4 regions of the Mycobacterium sp. 94-17 genome follow, and region 2 is predicted to be linked to each of the others. Evidence: predicted binding sites of a transcription regulator. Region 2 holds the regulator's gene; each other region holds the start of a gene.
What was found. Region 2 encodes LexA, which represses DNA repair genes until DNA is damaged. Its sites were predicted from a motif close to CGAACANNTGTTCG; they were not measured.
Positions count from the first base shown of each region.

Region 1: the regulator LexA is predicted to act here: its motif matches at 3,317-3,330, upstream of OQ789_RS04335 (error-prone DNA polymerase).
Region 3: the regulator LexA is predicted to act here: its motif matches at 1,939-1,952, upstream of OQ789_RS13970 (HNH endonuclease signature motif containing protein).
Region 4: the regulator LexA is predicted to act here: its motif matches at 2,847-2,860, upstream of ruvC (crossover junction endodeoxyribonuclease RuvC).

Region 1 covers NZ_JAPIYN010000002.1:295,671-301,003, reverse strand. Annotated here, with positions in the region: gene OQ789_RS04335 (error-prone DNA polymerase) at 1-3,303, opposite strand, end outside; gene OQ789_RS04330 (wax ester/triacylglycerol synthase domain-containing protein) at 3,473-4,792, shown strand; gene otsB (trehalose-phosphatase) at 4,833-5,333, shown strand, end outside.
Region 2 covers NZ_JAPIYN010000015.1:15,894-21,226, reverse strand. Annotated here, with positions in the region: partial or broken gene OQ789_RS17425 (PhzF family phenazine biosynthesis protein) at 1-401, shown strand, start outside; gene OQ789_RS17420 (peroxynitrite isomerase) at 428-913, opposite strand; gene nrdR (transcriptional regulator NrdR) at 926-1,390, opposite strand; gene OQ789_RS17410 (hypothetical protein) at 1,481-1,975, opposite strand; gene lexA (transcriptional repressor LexA) at 2,269-2,967, shown strand; gene OQ789_RS17400 (hypothetical protein) at 2,983-5,193, opposite strand.
Region 3 covers NZ_JAPIYN010000010.1:132,782-138,114, reverse strand. Annotated here, with positions in the region: gene OQ789_RS13975 (class I SAM-dependent methyltransferase) at 1-447, opposite strand, end outside; gene OQ789_RS13970 (HNH endonuclease signature motif containing protein) at 491-1,912, opposite strand; gene OQ789_RS13965 (DUF4129 domain-containing protein) at 2,110-3,054, shown strand; gene OQ789_RS13960 (hypothetical protein) at 3,051-3,533, shown strand; gene OQ789_RS13955 (MoxR family ATPase) at 3,553-4,530, shown strand; gene OQ789_RS13950 (DUF58 domain-containing protein) at 4,527-5,333, shown strand, end outside.
Region 4 covers NZ_JAPIYN010000015.1:124,688-130,020, forward strand. Annotated here, with positions in the region: gene OQ789_RS18040 (polyamine aminopropyltransferase) at 1-656, opposite strand, end outside; gene OQ789_RS18045 (DUF350 domain-containing protein) at 653-1,108, opposite strand; gene OQ789_RS18050 (DUF4247 domain-containing protein) at 1,135-1,566, opposite strand; gene OQ789_RS18055 (DUF2617 family protein) at 1,563-2,078, opposite strand; gene OQ789_RS18060 (DUF4178 domain-containing protein) at 2,096-2,707, opposite strand; gene ruvC (crossover junction endodeoxyribonuclease RuvC) at 2,878-3,444, shown strand; gene ruvA (Holliday junction branch migration protein RuvA) at 3,441-4,043, shown strand; gene ruvB (Holliday junction branch migration DNA helicase RuvB) at 4,146-5,201, shown strand.

The DNA of each region.
Region 1 (5,333 bases), on a different contig from region 2:
GCCGACCGCCAATGTGATACGGCCGAGCCGCTCGGCGACGACGGTGATCGCGCCGCTCGCGTTTTGGACCTGCCCGCGCACCAGCAGCGCCGGCGCCGAGTTCGCCAGCTTGCGATGGCGCGCCCACACCCCGGGCACGCAGAGCACGTTGACCATCCCGGTCTCGTCCTCGAGATTGATGAACGTGACCCCCTGCGCCGTGCCCGGCCGCTGCCGATGGGTGACCGCGCCAGCGATCAGCACCCGGTCGCCGTCGGGCACCGAGCCCAGCTGCTCGGCGGGCACCACCCCCATCGCGTCCAGATCCGCCCGCAGGAACTGTGTCGGGTAGCTGTCCGGGGAGACGCCGGTGGCCCACACGTCGGCGGCGGCCAGTTCCAGCTCGCTCATTCCGGGCAGCGCCGGGATGTGCGACCCATCGGCCCCGTGGGCTCCCACCCCGGGCAGCCGGCCCGGCCGCTGGGTGGCCGCCGCCCCGGCGGCCCACAACGCCTCCCGTCGCGACATCCCGAAGCAGCCCAGCGCCCCCGCCGTCGCCAGCGCCTCGGCCTGCGGCACGGACAGCTGCAGCCGGGTCGTCAGGTCCAGCAGAGAAGCGAACGGGCCGTTGGCTTTTCGCTCGCCGACGAGTTGTTCGGCCAGGTCGTCGCCGATGTGGCGGACAGCACCCAGGCCGAGGCGGACCTCGGTCCCGGCATTCTGCAGGGTGGCGTGTGCCAGGCTGGCGTTGACGTCCGGGCCGTGCACCGTGACGCCGTGCCGGCGCGCGTCGGCCACCAGCGACTGCGGCGAGTAGAACCCCATCGGCTGAGCGCGCAGCAAGGCCGCGCAGAACGCCGCCGGGTGGTGCAGCTTGAACCACGACGAGTAGAACACCAGCGACGCGAAGCTCAGCGCGTGACTTTCGGGGAAGCCGAAATTGGCGAAGGCTTCCAGCTTTTCGTAGGTGCGGTCGATCACCTCGTCGGAGGCGCCGTGCAATTCGCGCATGCCCTCGTAGAACCGGCCACGCAGCCGTTGCATCCGTTCGGTCGAGCGCTTGGACCCCATGGCGCGGCGCAGCTGATCGGCATCGGCGGCGGTAAAACCGGCGCAGTCGACCGCGAGCTGCATGAGCTGCTCCTGAAAGAGCGTCACTCCCAACGTCTTTCGCAGGGACGACTCCATGGACGGGTGGTCGTAGACCACCGGATCCAGGCCGTTGCGCCGCCGGATGTAGGGGTGCACCGACCCACCCTGGATCGGGCCGGGGCGGATCAGCGCGACCTCCACCACCAGGTCGTAGAACACCCGCGGCTTCAGCCGCGGCAGGGTGGCCATCTGCGCGCGCGACTCCACCTGGAACACCCCGACCGAATCGGCGCGGGCCAGCATCTCGTACACCGCGGCCTCGGAGAGGTCGAGGCGGGCCAGGTCCACCTCGATGCCCTTGTGCTCGGCCACCAGGTCGATGGCATAGTGCAGCGCCGAGAGCATCCCCAGCCCGAGCAGGTCGAACTTCACCAAACCGATTGCCGCACAGTCATCCTTGTCCCATTGCAGGACGCTGCGGTTCTCCATGCGCGCCCATTCCACCGGGCACACGTCGGCGATCGGGCGATCGCAGATCACCATGCCGCCGGAATGAATACCCATGTGCCGCGGCAGGTTCCGGATCTGGTTCGCCAGGTCGACCACCAGTGGCGGGATGCCTTCTAGAACAGCCGGATCCGGGGAGTCGGCCAACCCGTTCCAGTGACTGATCTGTTTGCTCCACGCGTCCTGCTGCCCCTGCGAGAACCCCAGGGCGCGGGCCATGTCGCGCACCGCGATCTTTGCCCGGTAGGTGATGACGTTGGCGACCTGGGCGGCGTAGTCGCGACCGTATTTGTCGTAGACGTACTGGATGACCTTTTCGCGTTGATCGGACTCGATGTCCATGTCGATGTCGGGCGGCCCGTCGCGGGCCGGCGACAGAAAACGCTCGAACAGCAACTCGTTGGCCACCGGGTCCACCGCGGTGACGCCCAGGGCGTAACAGACCGCGGAGTTGGCCGCCGACCCCCGGCCCTGGCACAGGATGTTGTTGTCCCGGCAGAACCGGGCGATGTCGTGCACCACCAGGAAGTAGCCCGGAAATGTCAGCTGGGCAATGACTTTCAGCTCACGCTCGATCTGGGCGTACGCGCGCGGGGCGTTCTCGGCCGATCCGTACCGGTCGCGCGCCCCGGCCATGGTCAGCTGCCGCAGCCAGCTGTCCTCGGTGTGCCCGGCGGGCACGTCGAACGGCGGCAGCTGCGGCGCGATGAGCGCCAGCCCGAACGCGCACTGCTCGCCCAGCTCGGCGGCCGCGGCCACCACATCAGTGCCCCCGAAAGGCACATGCCCGAACAGCCGGGCCATCTCCTCGCCGGAGCGCAGGTGCGAACCTCCCAGCGGGGCAAGCCATCCCGCCGCCGCGTCCAGGGACTGCCGCGCCCGGATGGCGCCCATCGCCATGGCCAGCCTGCGCCGCGGCGGCCCCGCGAAATGCGCGCCGGTGGTGGCGACGACGCCAACCCCGAAGCGTGGGGCCAGCGCCGCCAGCGCGGCGTTGCGTTCGTCGTCGAGCGGTTGGCCGTGATGGGTCAGCTCGACGCTCACCCGGTGCGCACCGAACCGGTCCACCAGATCGGCCAGCGCCTGCTCCGCCGCCGCCGGGCCGCCCTCGCAAAGTGCTTGCCGGACATGCCCTTTGCGACAGCCCGTCAAAATGTGCCAGTGCCCGCCCGCCGCCTCGGCCAGCGCGTCGATGTCGTAGCGCGGCTTGCCCTTCTCGCCGCCGGCCAGATGCGCGGCGGCCAGTTGCCGCGACAACCGCCGGTACCCCTCCGCGCCGCGGGCCAGTACGAGCAGGTGCGGGCCGGGCGGATCCGGCTGCTCGGTGCGCGCACCCGGGCCGAGGGAGAGTTCGGCGCCGAACACGGTGCGCATGTCGAGCTCGGCCGCCGCTTCGGCGAACCGCACCGCCCCGTACAAGCCGTCGTGGTCGGTGAGCGCCAGGGCGCGCAAATCCAGCCGGGCCGCCTCCTCGACCAGTTCCTCGGGCGTGCTCGCCCCGTCCAGGAAGCTGAACGCCGAATGCGCATGCAGCTCGGCGTACGAAACGGAATGAGCGACGGACGAGCGGGACGCCCGGCCGTCGTCCGGTGGCCGGTACGTCGCCCGCCGCCGCGACAGGGGGCCGTCGGATTCCGGGCCCGGCGATTCCCCGGCATGGCGCGGCTTGCTGTCGAGCACCCGCTCCATTTCCGCCCAGCTCGGCGGCCCGTTGAACCAGCCCACCCCGTGAGTATATCGAACTGATGTTCGATTTAATCTCGGCTCAGTCCAACTGTTGTTAAACCGATCTTCAACTCCTAAACAAGGTCTTAACGCTGCGGCACTATCGCGGATCACGCGCTGCACACACACTGGTACAAGTTCAAAAAAGCGGACTACGGCGGGGACCGGCATGGCACAGACACTGGATACGGCATTCCTACAAGCCCACGATCCGGATCAGCACGCGAGCCTGTCGATCGGGGCGGTCGCCATCGTCGACGGCACCGCCCCCGCCTACGAAACGCTCAAAAGCCTGCTGGCGGAACGCATCCAGCCGATTCCACGCTGCACACAGCTGCTGCGGGCGCATCCGCTGAGCCAGGAGTGGATCGAGTGCCCGGACTTCGACCTGGCCCACCACCTGCGCCGGGCGGCCCTCCCCCGCCCCGGCGACGAGGCCGAGCTGTCCCGGGCCATCGCCTACGCCCTGGAACGGCCCCTCGACCTGGACCGCCCGCCGTGGGAGTGCTGGGTCATCGAGGGCTTGCAGGGCAACCGGTGGGCGATCCTGATGAAGACCCACCACGGCCTGCTCGACGGCAACTCGGCCGCCCGCCTGATCAGCAGGCTCTGCGACGACGCCGACGCCGATACCTTCGCCAACGGCGCCGCGGCCAAACATGTTTCGCCGCCCGTCGGGCGCAAGCCGGGCTGGGTCGACGCGCTGTGGCGGGCTTCGTCGGCCGCCGGCGCCCTGGCCGGCGCCGTGTGGCCCGCCGTGTGCGCCGACGCGGTCAAAGCCTCGCGGCGCTACAGCACGGTGCGGGTCCCGATCGCCGACGTGGACAGCGTCTGCCGCAAATTCGGCGTCAGCGCCAACGACGTTGCGCTCGCCGCGATCACCGAGGGCTTCCGCACCGCGCTGCTCGGCCGCGGCGAGGAACCGCGGCGGGACTCGCTGCGCACCCTGGCGCCGATGCCGGTCCGCTCGGCGATGCTCTCGCACCTGCCCGTCGAACACGATGACCCGGTGCGGCGGTTGCAGACGGTGCACGCCAGGTGGCAGGCAAAGCAGGGCGCCCAGCCGCGACCGGCCGGCATCGTGGAGTCGGCGATCGGATTCCTGCCGAACGTGTTGCGCAGCAATACGTTACAACTGCTATCCCGTCTCCCGCAGCGCGCCGTCGTGACCTTGGCCACCAACGTGCCCGGGCCGCGCCGTCACCTTCGGGTGATGGGCCAGACGCTGGAACGGCTGCTGCCGATCCCGCCGACCGCCACGGCGCTGCACACCGGCGTCGCGGTGTTGAGCTACGGCGACGAGCTGGTCTTCGGGATCACCGCCGAGCACCGCGACACGTTCGACGTCAAGCAGCTGGCCGCAGGCATCGAGCTGGGCATGGCACGGCTGGTGGCCCTCGGCGACGACTCCGTGCTGCTGTTCAAACGCAGGCGTTCCCCGCGCGCGCTGCCCCGCCGGGTGCCGCGGGCGCACCCGTCCGCCTACTGACCCGCTCCCACCGCACCCGCCCCCCGTGAGAGGGTTGGTCGTGCCCAAGTCGGAATCGGTGGTCATCGATCCCCGCCGCCACGACGCGGTGCTGTTCGACGCCGACGCCGCGCTGGGCTCCCCGCTGGCCGCGCAATTGCGCGAGGCCGGGGTGGGCACGGCCGCCGTTTCGGCGGATGGTCCGGTGCCGGCGGCCGACCGGCTACGGGTGCGCCCGGGCCGCTGCGTCGTGGTCGCCGGGGACGCCGCGGGCGTCGAGGCGGCGCGCGCCGCGGGATTCGCGTTGGTGATCGCCGTCGATCCGGCCGGGCCGGGCGATGCGCTGCGCGGCGCCGATGCGGTGGTCGCCGGCCTGCGCGACGTGACCGTGCGGACCGGGGACCACCGGATGTCGCAGCTGCCCGATGCGTCGCGGGCCCTGGCGGCCGGGCTGGCCGATCGGCGACCGGCCGTGTTCTTCGACTTCGACGGCACGCTGTCGGACATCGTCGACGACCCGGACTCGGCGCGGCCCGTTGCGGGCGCCACCGAGGCGCTGGAC
Region 2 (5,333 bases):
GGGTGCCGGCCGGGATCGTGCAGGTGAATTACGACGACGATCGCGCCGGTATCAGCGCCCGCGCGGAATGGGCGCCGGATTTCGCCTTACACGAATTCGCTTCGGCCGAAGAGGTTTTGATTGCCGATCCGGCCGACTATCCCGACGACACCGCGCACTACCTGTGGGCCTGGACCGACCGGTCGGCAGGCTCGCTGCGGGTGCGCATGTTCGCGGCAAACCTCGGTGTGGCCGAGGACGAGGCCACCGGATCGGCGGCGATGCGGATCACCGAGCACCTGAGCCGGAGCCTGCGGATCACCCAGGGCAAGGGCTCCGTCATCGACACCACGTGGAGTGCCCAGGGTTGGGTGGCGGTGGCCGGACAGGTCGTCAATGACGGTGTGCGACAACTTGATTGACGACGGCGTAGCCGGCGGCTGAGCGTTCAGCGCTGCCGGTGCAGTACGGCGGCGAGGTGGTCCTGCAGCGGTTGCCCCACCGCCCCCATCTGCACCGTGTAGGAGAACTCGTCGCCGTCGATGCGAATCGAACGACCGAGCGCCGTCACCTCTTTGGCGCTGGGTGTCCGACCGATCACCGTGGCGGACAGCTGCATCTCGATGAGGTCACCGGTGACCGAATAGCTGCCGACGTCGATTTCAGTGACCCCGGTGGGATGCGCCAGAACCAGTTCGACGTGACCCGGTTGGGGCACGCGCAGGTATCCGATCTCGGCGTGCAGCGGCCTGCCATCGGCTACCGCCTTGGTTTTTTGCGAGTAGGCCAGGAACGGTTTGCCGACATGGGCGAACGCGACTTCCTCGAGGTAGTCGAAGGGCTCGATCGTCGGGTACTTGCCTGCACCCCGGCCGGACCAGGCGCCCAGGAGCGGGGCCAGTGCCGCAATGTCGGGATGCAAGTCAGGGGACATGAAACCGGTCCGTCAGCCGGGGGTGGCCACGTTGCGGTGATCGCGCAGCGCCTGGATCTCGCGTTCGAAATCGTCGGCGGACTCGAATGACCGATACACGGAGGCGAATCGCAGGTACGCCACCTCGTCGAGATCGCGTAGCGGCCCCAGAATGGCCAGGCCGACCTCGTGGCTGGGGATCTCCGGCGAAGCCGTGGCGCGCACGGTGTCTTCGACCTGCTGGGCCAGCAGGTTCAGTGCGTCGTCATCGACCTGGCGCCCCTGGCAGGCCCGGCGGACGCCGCTGATCACCTTGTCCCTGCTGAACGGCTCGGTGACGCCGCTGCGCTTGACCACCGCCAGGACCGCCGTCTCCACGGTGGTGAAGCGTCGTCCGCACTCGGGACAGGATCGGCGACGCCGGATGGCCTGGCCTTCATCGGTTTCGCGGGAGTCGATCACCCGAGAGTCGGGGTGGCGGCAGAACGGACAGTGCATGACCGCTCCTTCATCGCGCCGACAAGGTACCGCAGGACTCTGAGCGTACCTGCGCGCGGATCGGCACCGTCACCGGAGCGGCCGGGGTGTTCAGCCGACCGGAGCGATCAGGGCCTGGCCCGCCAGCAGATCGGGCGAGTGCAGATCGTTGAGTTCGCGGATGCGGTCGGCGACCTGAGTGGTCGGGGCGTCGGGCGCCACCCGGTGCGCGAAGTCCTGCAGCGACTCCCCCGCGTCGACGCGGACGACGGCGAGCCGGTCCGGGATGTGGGCCGCCGCGGTGGTGGAGCCTCCGTTGAGCACCTGCCCGACGTTCGCGACCAGACCCAGCCACAGCGTGATCGCCCCCGCTGCCAGCGCCAGCCCGATGGTCGACGCCCACGTGGCGGCACGCCTGCGGTGCGGAGCCACCGACATCGCCACCCCGGCGCCGTGGTAGCGCATCGCCGCTCCGGTCGGCCGCGACGGCGCGGGCCGGCGAGCGCGGCCCAGGCCGTCGTGGCCGTAGCGGGCACCCTGGGCGGGTCCCTTGAGCGGGCGCCGAAGACTGCTGGTACGCGGCGCGGGCGTGTGGATGACTGTCATCTTCGTTCCTCCGGTCAACTAGCTCTCGCTCGTGTGTTCGATTTTAGTCGCTTGTATGTTCGAAACCCGAACATTTGAGCGAAGCGTGTCGCACGGGCAAAACGCTAGATCACACCACCGACAAGTTCGTCGGCTCTTAGCACTGTCACCACGCCTGGATACCCGATCTCGCCAAGAGTTACACACTTGTGATTCACCTGGCTTTCGGCCGTTTCCGCGGCCGCACCCACGGCGCGACACGCCACTCGAACACATGTTTGATTCTTGCACGCGGTGCGGCTACATTCAGTGCCATGGGCGACAGCAACGACACTTCATCGGCCGGCCCCGGGGGTCGGCTGCACTCCGTGGACTCCTCGCTGACCGAGCGGCAGCGCACCATTTTGAATGTCATCCGCGCCTCGGTCACCAGCCGCGGCTACCCGCCGAGCATCCGGGAGATCGGCGACGCCGTGGGTCTGACCTCGACGTCGTCGGTGGCGCATCAGCTGCGCACCCTGGAGCGCAAGGGCTACCTGCGCCGCGACCCAAACCGGCCACGAGCGGTCGACGTCCGCGGGGCCGACGACGACGTGGCGGCGCCCGGCACCGAGGTGGCCGGCTCGGACGCCCTGCCGGAACCCACGTTCGTCCCGGTGCTCGGGCGCATCGCGGCCGGCGGACCCATCCTCGCCGAAGAGGCCGTCGAAGACGTCTTTCCCCTGCCGCGCGAACTGGTCGGCGAAGGCACGCTCTTCCTGCTCAAGGTGGTCGGTGACTCGATGGTCGAGGCCGCGATCTGTGACGGCGACTGGGTGGTGGTCCGTCAGCAGAACGTCGCCGACAACGGCGACATCGTCGCCGCGATGCTCGACGGCGAGGCCACCGTCAAGACGTTCAAACGCGCCGGTGGCCAGGTGTGGCTGATGCCGCACAACCCCGCGTTCGACCCCATCCCCGGCAACGATGCGAGCGTGCTGGGCAAGGTCGTCACAGTCATCCGCAAGGTCTGACGCGACAAGCCCGAGTCAGTCGGCTCTGGTGAAGCCGTTGGCCAACGCGACTTCTTCGCTCGACAACCAGATTTCGGCGAGCGTGTCCTGATAAAGGTCGCTGCCCGGCAGGTAGTACAGGCCGTACCGAGCGCTCGCCTTGATCGGGTATCCGTCGGGCGCCTGGTACGGGTCATCGAGCGGCAGGTGGATCGTCGGTCGCCCGTCCGGTCCTGCCAGGCCATTCTCCGAACCGTCCTCGGTGTCCGCGGCGGCATGCCGTCCGCTTCGCGCCGTAGTCCCGACCGCGGCGGCATCGGCGACGACGGCCTCCAACGCAGCGGTGTCCTCGGCTGTGTCCTCGGCTGTGTCCTCTTGAGGCGCAGCGGTTTCCGGCGCGCCGGCCAGAGGTTCGCCGTCCGGCGGGGTGTGGGCAACGGCGACGTCGGGAAGCTCGTCTGCGGGAAGCTCGTCCGCCGGGTACGCCTCGTCTGCCGGAAGCTCCTCTGCCGGATACGCCTCGTCGGCGTAGCCGACGTCGAGGTCGTCGGCGTCGGCGTCGGCGGCGTCGTCGACAGTCTCGGGCTCGGCGACCTCGGGAACGTCGTCGGTGTAGTCGGTGTAGTCGGCTCCGGCGTCGGAGTAGTCGGTCTCTGCCAGCATGTCCTCGGAGACGACGGGGATCGAGTCGGTGTCGACGGCATCGGGGTCCTCTGCCTCGAGCCCCTCGAACGCGTAGTCGCTTTCGGCGGGGACCTGACGTTGCCAGCTGACCCGGCCGGCGTTCGGTTCCGGTTCCTGCTGCAGCGGCGCGCCGAGCGCGAACGACTCGGGGTCGGAATCGTCGCGTCCCCATTGCTCGTCGGCGTCGTAGCCGGGGCTTTCGCCGTCGGGCGCAACGCCCAGGGCGTCCTCGTGCGCGGGCCGGCGCCGCCGCCCCGCGGACAGCCACACCAGCAGCACGAGCAGCGCCAGCACCGGAATGGCGACCATCAGCCACCACCAGTGCCAGGCGAACTTCTTGGCATGCGCGGGCAGGGCCGAATTGCTCGGCTGGTTCTGGCCCGACACCTGCAGGCCGGACAGCAGCGGCGCCAGGTTGGCCGGCTCGGTGCTGAACGTGTTCTTCGCCCGGTTCCACGAGACCTTGCCGCCGGTGAACTGCTGCGAGACCACGTCGCCGCTCACGGCCTGGTCGCCGACGGGCGCACCGAGCTTGCCGGCCGGAGCGCGCAGCTTGTCCCATGCGGCCCTCATCGCTCCGCGTACCACGAAGGCGCCGTGGTCGGACGTCCAGAAGATCACCGGTTTGTCGGCGGCCGAGAAGGTGGCGATCCGGCTGGCAGGCCCTATGCCGCCGTCGGTTTCGTTAGTGGTAGGCAATCCCAGGTCGCTGCCGGCCGGTCCGCCCAGCGACTCGTATTTGGCCAGGATGTCGCTCTCGAGGGCGTTCGCGCCGGTGGCCGGGGTGAAGAACACCTTGCCGCCGGCGAAGTTCTGGGCGATACCGTCGCCGCCGACGGGATACTGGCCGCCCTGCTTGGCACCCAGCGGCCCCGCCGGTCCGCCCGCCGCGCGCCACGCGGTGTTGATCGCCGCGGTGGGATCGACCGCCACCTGCAGGCCCTTCAGCTGGTCGGCCAGCCCCGGCGGTTCGGTGGTGAACTGCTTGGCCTGCCGGTTCCAGGAGACCTGGCCGCCGCTGAACTTCTGCGAGGACACCTCGCCGTTGTAGGTCTCGTCGCCGACCGGCACCCCGAGAACCCCGCCCGAGCTGCCCAGCTTGTCCCACGCGGTGTTCATCGCGCCGCGCACCACGAAAGCGCCGTGCTCGGGCGTCCAGAAAATCACCGGCTTGTCGCTGGCCGAGAAGGTGACCACCCGGCTGTCCGGACCGGAGAGACCCGGCACCTCGTTGATGGCCGGGAAGCCCAGATCGCTGCCCGCCGGACCGCCCAGCGACTCGTACTTGTCCAGGATGGGGCCGTAGGCGAATTTGGCCCCGGTGGCCGGGGTGAAGAACATCTTGCCGCCGTCGAAGTCCAGGGCGAAACCATCCCCGACGGGGTAGACGTCGCCTTTACGGGCGCCCAGTGGTGAGGTGTCGCCGCCGGCCTTGTCCCACGCGGCCATGATCGCCGCCTCGGCGTCGCCTATCGGACTCGCTACCGCGGTGGGGGCCAGCAATACCGCGGTCAGTGCCGTGGTCGTCAAACTGACCAGCGCGCTTCCGATCAGCCTGCGCATGTGACCTCTCTGCACCTTCACCAAGCCTCCCAGCCGGCGGATACGGCTCTGTCTGCGGCTCACTTGCTCGCGCGGGAAATGGACCCGAGCACGATCAGCCTTTCTTCGGGCTCGCACAACTTTGCTCCAGCCAACAAGAT
Region 3 (5,333 bases), on a different contig from region 2:
CGACAACTGATCGACGAGCACCAGCCGGCCTCCGGGCCGCAGCACACGGGCGCACTCGGCGAGCCCCGCCAGCTGGTCAGACCAGTGATCGAATGATGTCGTGCTGACGATCAAGTCGAACGTCTCGTCGGGGTGACCTATCTCCTCGGCCACCCCACGGCTGAAGGTCAGACGATCGTCGTCCGCGAGAGCCTTTGCGAGCGTGATCATTTGGGGTGCTGCGTCGATGCCGGCCAGTAACTCGGCCCCGGGGTAAAGCTGGGCCAGCGATCGCAGGAGATAACCGGTCCCGCAGCCCACGTCGAGCACCCTCTGAGGAGCGGCACCGGTCTCCACCGTCAGGACGGCGGTCCGGTCCGCGATCTGGCGGTGCAGGCGGCCCCGCCACCCGCGTTCGTAACCCGTGGCGCGGTCGTTGTACGCGTCCACATCCCGGTATGGCGGCACGTGCTGAGTGTCCCACCGGCCGGGTTGAGGTGGTGGGACCATCTCAGTCGCCCGCTTGTTCGGGCGGGTCGGGATTGGCCTCAGGCGAGTCCGGATCCCCGTCAGGCGGGTCGGGATCGCCGCGCAGCAGCTCGTCGGGATGGTGTGCATGGTTGACGACGGGCGGTCCGTCGCCGTCCGTCCAGCCGAGGCGTCCATCGCGGCCCACCACCGTGCGCCATTCGCCCCGGCCCACCGCGCCGTGGTCGGGTCCGCAGGCGAAGAACAGGTTGTCCGCATCGGTCCGGCCCCCGTCTGCCCATTCGCGGGCGTGATGCACCTCGCTGTGGTAGCCGGGTTCGAGGCAGTTGGGGTGGGTGCAGCCACGGTCCCGGGCGTAGCAGACGAGCCGTTGATCGGCGGTGGCGATGCGTTTTTGGCGGCCGAGGTACAACGGGCGGCCGGTGTGCTCGTCGAACACCGCGAGGTAGTGAATCGCGTCGGCGGCCATCCGGATCAAATTCGGCATCGGCAGTCGCGAACCGCCGCCGGTGCGCGCCGGGGCCGGCATCGGGATCGACGGGTCGGCCGCGGCGTGCGCCGCTTGGTTGAGTTCGGCCAGGGTGGTGGTGGCGATCACGGTGACGGGATGCCCGCGGTGTGTCCCGAGACCGCCGGAGCCGACGGCGATTTCGAGGCCGAGCTTCAGGGCGTCATGGCAGCGCTGGGCCGGCGTGCGATCGTCGTGTCCCTCGGGATCGCCGTCGGGGCGATCGGGTTGATGGCGACCGGGCCGCACCGCTGCCTCGAGTGCTTCGAAGTAGGCGCGGGCCTCGGGATCCAGCAGGCCGGTGAGCCGCGACATCCCGTCGGGTCCCTGTGGACTCAGGTGCACTCCGCGACGACGGGCGCGATCGCCGTCGCTGAAACGGCCGTCGGGATTGAGATAGTCGGCAATCCGATGGCCAAGCTTGGTGACCACGGCGGCGTCGAGCTTGGCTGCGTGCCGCACCAGCGTGCGCTCCGCCTCGGCCACATCGGCCGGAGAGACACAGACGGGCAACGCGTCGACGGCGGCGCACACGGCCCGGATGTGGTCCTCGCCGACCGCTCCGGCGTCCACCGCCGCGGCCAGCTCCGGCAGCTCCGGTGCTAATGGCACGCCGGTCAGCGAACGCCGCGGCCGCAGACGGGCGGCGAGCCTGAAGCGGCGGGTGACTTCTTTGGGCGTGATGCGAAGCCGCGCCCACAACGTGCTGCGCACTGCCGGCACGCACCCGGCCTCGTCCGGCGGGTCGGCGATCTCGCCGAAGACCCGGTACATCAGACCCCGATTGAGGCGGTCCTGGGCCTCCAGCCGTTCAGCGAGATCAACCCGAAATGCGTTGCCGACCACCCCCGACGGGGTCTGACGCAGCACCTCGTGGGCCGCATCGATGGACTCGAGCGCGGAGCAGATTCGCTCCCGCGCCTGTTCCGCGTTCATCAGAGGACCCACACGCTCAACGCTATAGCACATCTGTTCGAATACCAGCGGGCCGGGAAAAGATGTGAATGAACGGCCGACTGTGGATAACCACGAACGCCGGTCCTGGTACGAGGACCCCCTGACGTGCAACTATGAGAAAAGTCAGTGCCGCCACGGCGGCAGGCAACCAATCGAGTGGTGTGCCAATGCCTGGTATGGACAAGCCGACAGGGCGGGTCGTTGCCCTGATCGTGCTGCTGTTCGTGGTCGCTGCCGCCCTGCGCGGCTATCTCCCCACGCGCCACGACGCGATGCGCAGTGAATCGGGCGGCCAGGCTGCGCTGGCCTTCGTGGTCGCGGTCCTGGCCGTGACGCTCGCGCTGCTCGCGGTCGCCGTGGTGGCGCGGTTGCGCGACCCGCGCGCTACCGCGCCGAGTGCCGGCAGTCTGTCCGACATGCTCGGGACGGGTAAGGGACGACCGAGCTGGCGGGTGTTGCTGATCGGACTCGCCGTGATCGTCGCCTGGTTGCTGATCGTGATGTTGCTGGCCCGGTTGCTGGCCCACGGCGTGGTTCCCGCCGCCGTACCGTCCGACGGCGGTGCGGCGCCCTCGACGCGCCCGCCTGCACCGCAGCCGCCGCCGCAGCATCAACCCCCTCCTCGCGACGGCTCGCAGAACCTGCTCGGGGTCCTGCTGGTTTCCACGGTCGTCATGTTGGTCACGCTCGTCGCCGGCACGGTCGCCGCGACGCGCCGGCGCCGAACCCCGGCGCCCCCCGGAGTCGCCGACGGGCCGTCGAAACCCCCGGCGCCCGAGGCGCATTCGGAATCACTGGCGCGAGCCGCCGAACGTGGACTGGCGGAGATGACCGACCTGAGCCGCGAGCCGCGAGAGGCGATCATCGCGTGCTACGCGGCCATGGAACGCGAACTCGCACAGGTTCCCGGCGCCGTTCCGCAGGAATTCGACACGGCGAGCGAGGTGCTGGCCCGCGCGGTCGAGCACCACGCCCTGCACGCCGACAACGCCGTCCAATTGGTGATCCTGTTCGCCGAGGCGCGGTTCAGCCCGCACGTGATGAACGAGGGACACCGCGACGTCGCGGTACAGGTCCTCCGGCTGGTCCTCGACGAGCTGGGCTCGCGGAGCGCCGCATGAAAAAGATCATTTCCCTGGGTGTTTGCCTCATCATCGGCGTCGAACTGCTGGCACTGACGCAGCACGACCGGCGATGGGTGCTGATGGCCTCCGGCGTCGGCCTGGCTCTGGTGCTGCTCAGCCTCCGTCGTGCCCTGGCGCGCGGGCTCAATGCCGGCGTGGAGCCGGACGCCGACGATCTTGGAGATTCGTTGCGCCGCTGGCTTTCCACCACCGAGACGACGATCCGGTGGTCGGACTCCAGCCGGACCGATTGGGACCGGCATCTGCGCCCGATGCTCGCGCGTCGCTACGAGATGACCACGGGCCAGCGGCAGTCCAAAGATCCTGTGTCCTACCACGCAACCGGGCGCATGCTCTTCGGTACGGAACTGTGGGAGTGGGTCAATCCCAACAACGTCACACGCAGCGGTGGCCACCAACCAGGACCGGGCCGTGCGGCGCTGCAAGAGATTCTGCAAAAGCTGGAGCAAGTATGACAGGAGGCGCGATCCCAACATGACGCTGCCGGCCGCAACCACAACCGCCCACTGCGAGGCGGTTCTCGACGAAATCGAAAGCGTGGTGGTGGGAAAACGCTCCGCGCTGCGGCTCATCCTCACCACGGTCCTCGCCCGCGGCCACATCCTGATCGAAGACCTGCCCGGCCTGGGCAAGACACTGATCGCGAGATCCTTTGCCGCCGCGCTGGGTCTGCAGTTCACCCGCGTGCAGTTCACGCCGGATCTGTTGCCGGCGGACCTGCTGGGCTCGACGATCTACGACATGCAGTCCGGCCGCTTTGCGTTCCGGCCCGGCCCCATCTTCACCAACTTGCTGCTGGCCGACGAGATCAATCGCACGCCCCCGAAAACCCAGGCGGCCCTGCTGGAGGCGATGGCCGAAGGCCAGGTCAGTATCGACGGCGAAACACACCAGCTGCCAAACCCTTTCATCGTCCTGGCCACCGACAACCCGATCGAGTACGAGGGCACGTATCCGCTGCCCGAGGCGCAACTCGATCGGTTCGCGATCCGGCTGGAACTGCGGTACCTCAGCGAGCAGGACGAGACGTCGATGCTGCGCCGCCGCCTCGAGCGCGGATCGGCCGAACCGACGGTCAACCAGGTGGTTGACGCACACGACCTGCTGGCCATGCGTGAATCCGTCGAGCAGGTGACCGTGCACGAAGACGTCCTGCACTACGTGGTGTCGCTGGCCAACGCGACGCGACACCATCCGCAGGTGGCGGTCGGCGCCAGCCCACGCGCCGAACTCGACCTGGTGCAGCTTGCCCGCGCCCGGGCGCTGCTGCTCGGTCGCGACTACGTCATCCCCGAGGATGTGAAAGCCCTTGCCATCGCAGCGATCTCGCACCGCATCACCCTGCGCCCGGAAATGTGGGTGCGAAAGATCCAGGGTGCCGACGTCATCGGAGAGTTGCTGCATCGGCTGCCGGTGCCGCGGACCGGCGCCGGCCCTCAGGAGACCGGATGACGTCCAGCGTGACGGCCGAGTTCAGCTGGCGCGCATCGGAATTGACGCGGGCGATCGCCACCTGCGCGGGCTTTACGATGGCCGCCGCCGTGATCGGCGCCCGGTGGCAGCTGATCGCCTTCGCGGCGCCTCTGCTCGGCGTGCTGTGCTCGATCAGCTGGCAGCGGCCGGTCCCGACGATTCGGGTGCACGGCGAGCCCGACGCCCAGCGCTGCTTCGAGAACGAGCAGGCTCAGGTCAGGCTATGGGCAACGGAAGAAGACGGGGCGGCGGTGGTCCGGGTCACGGTCCCCGACATCGCTGGCATGGAGCTTGAGGTTGCCGAATCCGGTGCGGGCCAGGCGAAAACGGTCACGGCGACCGCGCTGCGCTGGGGTCGGTATCGCATCGGGGCCCGTGTCGACGTCGTCGTGCGCGGAGGGCTGCTCACCGGAACGGCCAGGGTCGGGGCCGCCGAGGTGATTGTGTTCCCGTTGACGCCGCCACAGCCGACGCCCATCCCGCAGACCGAGCTGCTCGACCGGCTGGGCGCCCACCTGACCCGGCATGTCGGCCCGGGCGTTGAATACGCCGACATCCGCCCCTACGTGCCCGGCGACCAACTGCGCGCGGTGAACTGGCCGGTGAGCGCGCGCCGCGGACGACTGCACGTGACACAGCGGCTGACCGACCGCGCCGCCGATGTGGTGGTCTTGATCGACGGGTACCGGCAGCCCGCCGGTCCGGCGACCGAGGCCACCGAACGCCTCGTGCGGGGGGCGGCGCAAGTGGTGCAGACCGCGTTGCGCCACGGTGACCGGGCC
Region 4 (5,333 bases), 110 kb from region 2:
GAAACCACCTGGCGCAGCAGGAAAATCGCGACGACGGCGGCGGCAGCCACGTTGATCATGCCCGTCGCCGCCGCGCCGCGGATCATCCCCAACTGGGGCAGCAGCACAAACGGCCAAACCAGCCCGCCCAGCAGCGCGCCCAGGTAGTCGGCGGCGTTGAGGTTGGCCAGCGTCCGGCCGGCATCGGCGGCCGGGTTCGTCACGGCCGCGCGCCCCTGCTGCAGCAGCGTCATCAACAGCGGCACCTCGGCACCGACCAGCCCACCGATCAGCGCCGTGCCCACCGCAAGCACCCACGTCGACCCGACGGACAGGAACGCGAACACCGCGTACAGCGCCGTCGCCGACACGCCACCGACGATGCCCAGCAGAGTCTCGACGGCGATGAAGGTGATCGCGGCGTGCGCCAGCAGCGGTTTGACCAGCAGTGCGCCCACGCCCAGCGCGGCGATGTAGCCCGCGACGATCAGTGAGGTGGCGACGATCCCGCCGCCGTCGAGGCTGGCCGACAGCGTCAGCAGCGCGAGTTCGTAAATGATGCCGCACGCCGCACACGCCGCCACGGCGGCCAGCAGCAGCGCCCGCCATCGCCCCGACGGCGCCGCAGGCGGCGTCTTCTCGGACAGCCGCGCCTCGCCCGCTGACCCGACGCTCATGACACCGCCGCCGCGGTCACCCCTCCCACGGCGAGCAGTATCAGCGCCACCGCGAACGATCCGGGATGCAGCTCCGGTTCGTCGATGTGCTCGTGGAAACTGCCCGGGATGAGCAGGTGCATCGTCAGCAGCGCGATGCCCAGCAGGATCACGCCCATCAGCCCGTACACCGCCACGCCGAGAAGTCCCTGGCCCAGCTGGCTGTAGCTGTTGATGATCGCGGTGATGATAACGGTGGTCAGGGCGACGTACATCGAGCCCGCCACCACCACGGCGTTGGGCCGACGGTCGATGAACACCAGCTGACGCAGCTTGCCCGGGGTCAGCACGTCGACCGCGTAGAAACCGACGAGCAGCACGGCCATGCCGACCAGGAAGTACAGGATTGTCGCGACCGCGCCTTTCAGCACGGGATTGAGGTCGACGGTACCGATCTCGACGGCGAGGTACATGGTGCTCTCCTTTGCGGTGGTGGGAGTCACTTGGTTCCGCCGGGGCCGCCCGGGGTGCCTCCGGCACCGCCCGACGGGGATCCAGGGGAAAACCCGGGGCCGAGAAAGATGAAGGCGCCGTGGCTGTATCCGGCGCTCAGCGGTTCGACGCGGATGCTGCACGGGTAGCCGCCGTCGGGGCCGACGATGACGATGTTGTTGCGGTAGCGCAGGTACTCGGTGTTGCCATTGTCGGCCCGCGCGTCGGGTTCGGCGTAGTCGGCGAGTGCGTCGGCCACCTGCTTCGGAGAACCGGTGCACTGGTAGCGAGTCCCGTTCACGTCGCGGGCGTACTCGTGATAGTGGGCGGCGACATACGAGGCAATGTTCTTCTGCAGCAAGATGATTCCGAAGATCAGGCACGCGACCCCGGCCGCGCCGAGCACACCGGCGATCACGAAGAGGCGGTTGCGGCTCACGGGTGCCACCGGCTTGCGGTGTGAACCACCGTTCCGCCGGTGCCGGCGGGACGCCCCGGATACAGGTGCCAGGTCTGCCAGCGCCAGCCGGCGCCGTCGGGCTCGGCCGCCAGCACGGTCAGCGCGGCGTCATCGCCGGGGAAGCTGCCGCCGAGCCATCCCGCCCGCCGCGAGCAACGGCCGCGCAGAACCCGCGCGAGCCGGCGGAAGCTCGCGTCGTCGTGGGTTGCGGTGTTCGATTGCAGTCGGTAACCGGGCGCGTCGGCGCACCGGGGCAGGTCGGCCCCGAGACTGCGTGCGGTACAAGAGATTTCCTCGGAGAACCGCCCCCCGGCGTGCTCGACGGCAACGACATGTGAGGCGCCGAGCACGCCGAGCAGCAGCGCGGCGCCGCCGGTGGGGTGGTCCAGCCGGCAGCCGGCCAGCGGCGGGGGCGGGGGCGCATTCAGCGCGAGTCCGAGCTTTTCCCCGGATACGTCGGCCGGAGTCACGGCGAGCTGATGAAGGGGCACCGGGGTGACCTTGTGCCCTACGTCGAACCGGGTGGGGGTGCGGAATACACGGTGATTTCGCCGGGCGAGGCGGACGTGCCCGTCGACACCTCCCAGGGCATGCCGGGGGCCCAGCGCTCGAACGAGAGCAGCGCCGACCCGTCGGCGCCGGTGCAGTCGACGAACTCCATCTCGCCGCCGGCGGGCAGGCCGGTGGTGCCTTCGGTGGTGTAGGAGGCGCGCCCGCGTTCGGACTCGTGGTACGTCACGCCGTCCACGACGTAGGTGTCCCCGGGGCGCAGCGACACGTCCTTGCGGGTGACCCACATCGCGAGTTCCAGCCGTCCGTCGTCGGATTCGACGCTGAACCAGATCGGCTGCTCGCCGCCCTCGAGGAGGTGTTCCCACCACACGAAGGGGCCTTGGCGGTAGGTCACCGACCCGCGCACGATGTAGTCGACGCCGCCGTAGCTGACGATCGCGCCGGGCCCGAGCTGGCGCGGCCCGAACTGCGGCATCTCGTCGTCGGCGAGCGGATCCTGGCGGCCCGCCCGCCGGGCCGGCTGCTTGGGCCGCCGCAAAGCCACCACCAGCACCACGACGGATGCGATGAAGAGCGCCAGAGCGACCATGACCAGCAGAGATCCCACGCCAACCCTTCCGTCGCCACATCGCTCGAGCGAGCGTGGGCTAAAGCTAACAGCATTTCCGGGGACCGGCGACGCAACGTCGCGGCGGGAATCGGCCGCGTGTCTTACCCGGACCTGTCGGCGCCGGCCGCTAGGGTATCGAACAGCTGTTCTACTAGGTGGGAGCGGGAATGCGGGTGATGGGCGTCGACCCCGGCCTGACCCGGTGCGGTCTGTCGGTCGTGGAAAGCGGGCGCGGGCGGACAGTCGTCGCGCTGGACGTCGACGTGGTGCGTACGCCCTCCGACGCGCCGCTGGCCCAGCGGCTGCTGGCGATCAGCGACGCCGTCGAGCACTGGCTGGCCACCCACCAGCCGGACGTCCTGGCGATCGAGCGGGTGTTCTCCCAAACGAACGTATCGACGGTCATGGGCACCGCCCAGGCCGGCGGCGTGGTCGCGCTGGCGGCGGCCAAACGCGGCATCGACGTGCACTTCCACACCCCCAGCGAGGTCAAGGCCGCGGTCACCGGCAACGGCGCGGCCGAGAAAGCCCAAGTCACCGCGATGGTGACGAAAATCCTTGCGCTGCAAACGAAACCGACACCGGCTGATGCGGCCGACGCGTTGGCGCTCGCGATCTGCCATTGCTGGCGGGCGCCGATGATCGCCCGGATGGCCGCGGCCGAGGCGTTGGCCGCCGAGCAGCGGCGGAAGTACAAGGCCAAGCTGGATGCCAAGCTGAGGGCCGCCCGGTGATCGCCTCGGTACGCGGCGAGGTGCTCGAGGTGGCGCTCGATCACGTGGTGATCGAGGCGGCCGGCGTCGGCTACCGCGTGAACGCCACCCCGTCGACGCTGTCCACGCTGCGCACCGGGACCGAGGCGCGGTTGATCACCGCGATGATCGTCCGCGAGGACTCGATGACGTTGTACGGCTTCACCGACACCGACACCCGGGACCTGTTCCTGACGCTGCTGTCGGTGTCGGGGGTGGGGCCGCGGCTCGCGATGGCGACCCTGGCCGTGCATGACGCGGGGGCGCTGCGCCAGGCGCTGCACGACGGCGACGTCACCGCGCTGACCCGGGTGCCCGGGATCGGCAAGCGCAGCGCCGAGCGGATGGTCCTGGAGCTGCGCGACAAGGTCGGTGGCGGTGCCGCGGCCGGAGCGGGGTCGCCGGGTCCGGCCCGCAACGGCCACGCGGTCCGCGGGCCGGTGGTGGAGGCCCTGGTCGGGCTCGGTTTCGCCGTCAAGCAGGCCGAGGAAGCCACCGACAAAGTGCTGGCCGCCGAGCACGACGCCACCACGAGCGCCGCCCTGCGCTCGGCCCTGTCGATGCTGGGTAAGTCGCGATGATGCGCGTCGGTGACGATGCAGAGCGCAGCGATGAGGAGGAGCGGCGCCGATGACGCGCGTCGGTGACGATGCAGAGTGCAGCGATGAGGAGGAGCGGCGCCGATGACGGACGACGCGGACGACTACGTCGAGCGGGAGGTCTCCGGCACGCTGGCGTCGGGCGAGGGCGACATCGACGTCAGCCTGCGTCCGCGCTCGCTGCGCGAGTTCATCGGCCAGCCGCGGGTGCGCGAGCAGCTGCAGCTCGTCCTCGAGGGCGCCAAAAACCGCGGCGGCACACCGGATCACATTTTGTTGTCCGGTCCGCCGGGGCTGGGCAAGACGTCACTGGCGATGATCATCGCGGCCGAGCTCGGGTCCGCGCTGCGGATGACGTCGGGGCCCGCGCTGGAACGTGCCGGCGACCTGGCGGCGATGCTGTCCAACCTGGCTGAGCACGATGTGCTGTTCATCGACGAGATTCACCGCATCGCCCGGCCCGCCGAGGAGATGCTGTACCTGGCGATGGAGGATTTCCGGGTCGACGTGGTGGTCGGCAAGGGTCCTGGGGCGACGTCGATTCCGCTGGAGGTGGCGCCGTTCACGCTGGTCGGCGCGACCACCCGGTCCGGCGCGCTGACCGGGCCGCTGCGGGACCGGTTCGGTTTCACCGCGCACATGGACTTCTACGAGCCGCCCGAGCTGGAGCGGGTACTGGCCCGCTCGGCCGGGATCCTGGGCATCGAGCTCGGTGGCGACGCGGCCGAGGAGATCGCCCTGCGCTCGCGCGGCACCCCGCGGATCGCCAACCGGTTGTTGCGCCGGGTTCGCGACTTCGCTGAGGTGCGCGCCGACGGCGTGATCACCCGCGACGTCGCCAAAGCCGCGCTGGCGGTGTACGACGTCGACGAGCTGGGCCTGGACCGGCTGGACCGGGCGGTGCTCTCGGCGCTGACCCGCAGCTTCGGCGGCGGCCCGGTCGGGGTGTCGACGCTGGCCGTGGCGGTGGGCGAGGAAGCCGCCACCGTCGAGGAGGTGTGCGAGCCGTTCCTGGTCCGCGCGGGCATGGTCGCGCGCACTCCCCGGGGCCGGGTGGCCACCGCGCAGGCCTGGACGCACCTCGGCATGACACCGCCGGCCGGGGTCACCGGCCTCGGACAGGCCGGCCTGTTCGACTGAGCGCGGCCGTTTTGCGGCCAAATCGTGACCTTTGCGCCCAGCGCGCGCCTACGGGTGCGCCCGGCGCGGTTCCGGCCAGGTCAGACGGCCGGCGCCGCGGGTGGCCCGGCCGGCCGCACCCGCTCCGGCTTC